Regions from separate parts of the Kribbella sp. NPDC050241 genome, predicted to be linked through region 2. Evidence: riboswitches for the same ligand, from Rfam matches in the RefSeq annotation. Region 2 holds a riboswitch; the other holds the start of a gene.
The links. Region 2 has a riboswitch for glycine ahead of ACIBG5_RS18415 (L-serine ammonia-lyase). Riboswitches for the same ligand answer to the same signal wherever they lie in the genome.
Positions count from the first base shown of each region.

Region 1: it holds a riboswitch for glycine, as region 2 does, so the genes downstream of both, gcvP (aminomethyl-transferring glycine dehydrogenase) here and ACIBG5_RS18415 (L-serine ammonia-lyase) in region 2, are expected to answer to the same signal.

Region 1 is NZ_JBITJE010000001.1:740,544-743,007, reverse strand. Features, by position in the region: gene gcvP (aminomethyl-transferring glycine dehydrogenase) at 1-1,168, opposite strand, end outside; glycine riboswitch at 1,247-1,336, opposite strand; gene ACIBG5_RS03405 (dihydrodipicolinate synthase family protein) at 1,352-2,245, opposite strand; gene ACIBG5_RS03400 (MerR family transcriptional regulator) at 2,262-2,464, opposite strand, start outside.
Region 2 is NZ_JBITJE010000003.1:778,585-781,048, reverse strand. Features, by position in the region: gene ACIBG5_RS18425 (alpha/beta hydrolase) at 1-812, opposite strand, end outside; gene ACIBG5_RS18420 (DUF3817 domain-containing protein) at 935-1,318, shown strand; glycine riboswitch at 1,316-1,408, shown strand; gene ACIBG5_RS18415 (L-serine ammonia-lyase) at 1,495-2,464, shown strand, end outside.

The sequences.
Region 1 (2,464 bases), on a different contig from region 2:
CGAGCACGGTGTCGAAGAAGGCGCCGTGGACAACCTCCACACCACCGGCGCGCAGCGACGCGGCCAGCTTGCCCGCGTACTCGTGGACACGGTCGGCGATCGCCTTCAGGCCGTCCGGCCCGTGGTAGACGGCATACATCGACGCGACCACGGCGAGCAGGACCTGCGCCGTACAGATGTTGGAGGTCGCCTTCTCGCGGCGGATGTGCTGCTCGCGGGTCTGCAGCGCCAGCCGGTACGCCGGTGCGCCGTCAGCGTCCACGGAGACACCGACCAAGCGACCGGGCAACGACCGCTCGAGACCGGCCCGGACGGACATGAAGCCGGCGTGCGGGCCGCCGTAGAACAGCGGTACGCCGAAGCGCTGGGACGAGCCGATCACAATGTCGGCGCCGGCCTTACCCGGTGCCTCCAGCAACGTCAGCGCGAGCAGATCCGAGGCGACCGCTACCAGGGTCTCGCGCTCGTGCGCGGCGGAGATCAGCGGCTTCAGGTCGCGGACCACACCGCCGGCACCCGGGTACTGCACCAGGAAACCGAAGAAGTCGCCGTCGGGCAGACCGTCGGTGGTGTCCGCGACGACCACCTCGATACCGAGCGCCTCAGCGCGGGTCCGCACCACGGCGATGGTCTGGTCGAAGCAGTCGGCGTCGACCAGGAAGCGGTCGGACTTGCTCTTCTTGTTCGACCGGTGCGCCAGCGTCATCGCCTCGGCGGCCGCGGTCCCCTCGTCCAGCAGCGACGCGTTCGCGGTCGGCAGGCCGGTCAGGTCGGACACGACGGTCTGGAAGTTCAGCAGCGCCTCGAGCCGACCCTGGGAGATCTCCGGCTGGTACGGCGTGTACGCGGTGTACCAGGCTGGGTTCTCGACCAGGCGACGGACGATCACCGACGGGGTGAAGGTGCCGTAGTACCCCTGGCCGATCATCGAAGTGGCCACGGTGTTGCGGGCGGCGAGCTGGCGGAGCTCGGTCAGCGCGTCGACCTCGGAGGCCGGTTCGGGCAGCCGGAGCGCCTCGGTGGACCGGATCGACTCCGGTACGGCGGCGTCCACGAGCGCGTCGACGTCGTCGTACCCGAGCAGCTGCACCATCCGGGCGACCTCGTCCGGCCGTGGTCCGATGTGCCGGTCGGCGAACGCCGCAGAGATCTGGGGTGAGTTGTTCATCAAAGAGGCTCCGTTGCTGACAGTGCTTCCGGTCGCCTCCCCCTCTGTCACGCCGAGCAATGCACGCTCCAGAGTCGCCTGTGACACTCGGTCCATGGGCCTGAGAGGTTCCGGGGAGGAATTGCCCCTTCGGCGCCCGATCGCACGGGTCTCTCCCGAGTGCTGTGAACGGCTGTCCCGAGGCTACCAGGAATCCGCGAAGAGTTCGGGCAGCAGCCGCCGTGCGTCGGGACGAGCGGCCTCGACGTGCTCCTGGGTCGCCGACACCATCGGCCACCGAACCCGCGTACCGACGTCCGCCCAGTCCCCCACCGCGGCCAGGAACTTGTCCAGTGCCGGGTTCGACAACCCCGCCTTCTGCAGCGGTACGACGTGCTGCCCGAAGAACTCGCCGATCCGGCGTTCGACGTCCACATCGCGGGCGTGCTCCACCGAGCCGTTGGGCGAGAGCGCCGCGACGTTCGAGTAGCTGCCATGTGCACCGAGTAACGACATGCTCGCGAGGAAGTGCCCTGGCACGAAGATGGACAGGCCGGACTTCAGCGCCTGCTCGAACCATGCCTTGTCCCCACCGGCGGACTTCAGACCGATCAGACTCGGCACGGCGGCGGCCAGCGACGTCAGCAGTTCTGGACGCACCGGGGTCTTCGCATGCGGTGGGTTGTAGAGGACGAGCGGCACGTCACCGGCGGTGTCCGCGACGCGCCGGAGGAAGTCGAGCGCCTCCCGGTCGTTCAAGGGCAGCCAGTCGGGCAGGATCACCTGGATCGCACCAGGTGCCAGCGCGGCGGCTCGACGTACGCGATCCAACTGCAGCTGGGCGGACGGGTGGCTCGCGCCGATCTGGAACGGCTTGCCCGCTCCCGCGAGCAGCTCGTTGATCCGGTCGAACTCGTCCTCGGTCAGCGTTTGGAACTCGCCCGCCGTGCCGTGCGCATACAAGCCGTCCAACTGACTGGCGCCCAGCACATCTACTTGAGCCTGCAGACGCGCGAAGTCGATGGAGTCGTCGGCGTTGAGGGGCAACAACACAGTGGCCCACACACCGCGCAGCGAATCGGCGGTGAGTGGGCGCACAGGATTTAGGAAGATCTCAGCCGGTCATGCGGGCGCGGCGGCGAGCCGCGAGTTCATCATTCGCGTGCTGATCGCCGTCCTCATGACCGTCGGCCCGCTCGGTGGGCAGCTCGGACAGCGAGCCCTCGACCTCGCGCCAGACACCGCCGAGGGCGATGCCGAACACCCCCTGGCCGCCGGCCAGCAGATCGATCACCTCGTCCGGCGAGGTGCACATGT
Region 2 (2,464 bases):
TGATCGCACCATTTCACGAACTCGTCGAACGAGTCCTGCACCGCGGCCGACTCGTCGTCGAGGAACAGGCGCGCGGTCGGCACACTGTGGTCCATCACGGCCTCGATGACGATCGCGCGAGCGTGCCCGGGGAACGCCTCGGCGTACTGCGCGCCGAGCATCGTCCCGTACGACGAGCCGTGGAAGGAGATCTGCGACTCGCCGAGTACCTTCCGGATCGCGTCCACGTCGCGCACCGTCTGCCAGGTGTCGATGTGGTCGTAGAGCGGTCCGGTGTGCTTGCGGCAGTCGGCGGCAAGGGTGCGGTTGTAGCGCACGGTCGCGTCGAAGTCGGCCTGGCTCTTCATCAGCGGCGACGGCTGCCGGGCGAGCAGCGCCGCGGAGCAGAGCACCGGGTTGCTGCGGGCGATCCCCCGCGGATCGAAGCTGACGATGTCGAAGCGATCCTGCAGGGCCGGGCTGAATCGTTCGATGCCGGTCTTGATCCGGTCGACGCCGGAGTCACCGGGGCCGCCCGGGCCGAACACCAGCACGCCGACCCGGTCGCTCGGGGACTTCGCCGTACGCCGGGCGATCGCGAGGCCGAACGTCGGTCCGTCCGGATGGTGCCAGTCCACCGGCACCTGCAGGGTCGCGCACTGCGATCCCTTCACTTCCGCGGGATCGTCCTTGCCTTCGGGCTTGCAGCCGGACCACTGCACTGTCGCCGGCTTGGGTACGTCGGCCGGCGCGGGCACCGCGGTGAGACCCGCCGCGGCGAATCCCAGGACCACACCCCACGCGGTGGTCCTGAGTATTTGTCTGGATGTCATCAGGGAAGTCTCCTGTCTGGGGAACCTCCCTCGATCCTCAGCAACCGTTTGCCTGCTCACATCGGGGAGCAGCCCTCGACACACCCCGGCCGCGGCTTGGGGGACTTGTTAGGGTCTGGTCGATGACCGAGACGACTGTTGCCGCCCCGGCCGGCACGAAGAAACACGCGACCTGGTTCCGCACGGTGGCGATCGCCGAGGCGATCTCCTGGACCGGTCTGCTGATCGGAATGCTGTTCAAATACGTGCTGTCCGACAACGAGCTCGGGGTGAAGATCTTCGGCCCGATCCACGGCGGCATCTTCATCGTCTACGTGCTCACCGTGCTGCTGGTGCGTCGCCCGTTGCGCTGGTCCTGGCCGGTCACGCTGCTCGCGCTGGCGGCCAGTGTTCCGCCGCTGTTCACCTGGTTCTTCGAGATCTGGGCGGTGCGCACGGGCCGGATTGACGACGGCCGGGACACCGCCGTACCGTCCAGGGCGTCAGCTAATTCAACAGCCGCATGAACCCGTGCGGGAGAGTCCCGGGTACGACCCGGGCGCCGTAGGAGCAACTCTCCCCAAGAATCTCTCAGGCACCTTCACCGCACGGGCGAGGCACCTCTGGAAGACGTCCCCGGACGTCTGACAGAGCGGGGAGGACACCAAACGGTCAACGGCGACCGGAAGGAAACCTCCACACGATGGCGATCAGCGTCTTCGACCTGTTCAGTATCGGGATCGGCCCGTCGAGCTCCCACACGGTGGGACCGATGCGCGCCGCCCGCACCTTCGCACTCGGCCTGGCCGATGCCGGCCTGCTGGCTACTACCGCGACCGTCGAGGCACAGCTGTTCGGTTCGCTGGGGGTGACCGGCCACGGCCACGGCAGCAACAAGGCCGTCCTGCTCGGTCTCGAGGCCGAGGACCCCGAGACCGTCGTCACTCACTCGGTCGATGCACGCGTCGAGACGATCCGCGAGCGCGGCCGGTTGCTGCTGGCCGGCACGCACGAGATCACGTTCGACGAGAATGCACACCTGGTGATGCACCGGCGCAAGGTCCTGCCGTACCACCCGAACGGGATGACGTTCGTGGCCCGGTCCGCGGACGGCGGCGTACTGCGGGAGCGGACGTACTACTCGGTCGGCGGCGGGTTCGTGGTCGACGAGAACGCGGCGGCCGGGGACCGGATCGTGCCGGACACGACCCCGCTGAAGTACCCGTTCACGACCGGCGCCGAGCTGCTCGAGCGGTGCCGTGAGTCGCAGCTGCCGATCAGCGAGGTGATGCTCGCCAACGAGCTGGCCTGGCGGACCGAGACCGAGATCCACGACGGCCTGTTGCATATCTGGCAGGTGATGCAGGACTGCGTCCGCGAGGGTTGTGAGACCGAGGGCATCCTGCCCGGCGGCCTGAAGGTCCCGCGGCGGGCGCACGCGCTGCACCAGAAGCTGAGCCGCGACCCGTGGTCGGTGGATCCGCTCAAGGTGATGGACTGGGTCAACCTGTTCGCCCTCGCGGTGAACGAGCAGAACGCGTCCGGCGGGCGGATCGTCACCGCGCCGACGAACGGCGCCGCGGGCATCATTCCCGCCGTACTGCACTACTACCGGCGGTTCGTGCCGGGGGCAACCGACGACGGCGCGGTCCGGTTCCTGCTCACCGCCGGCG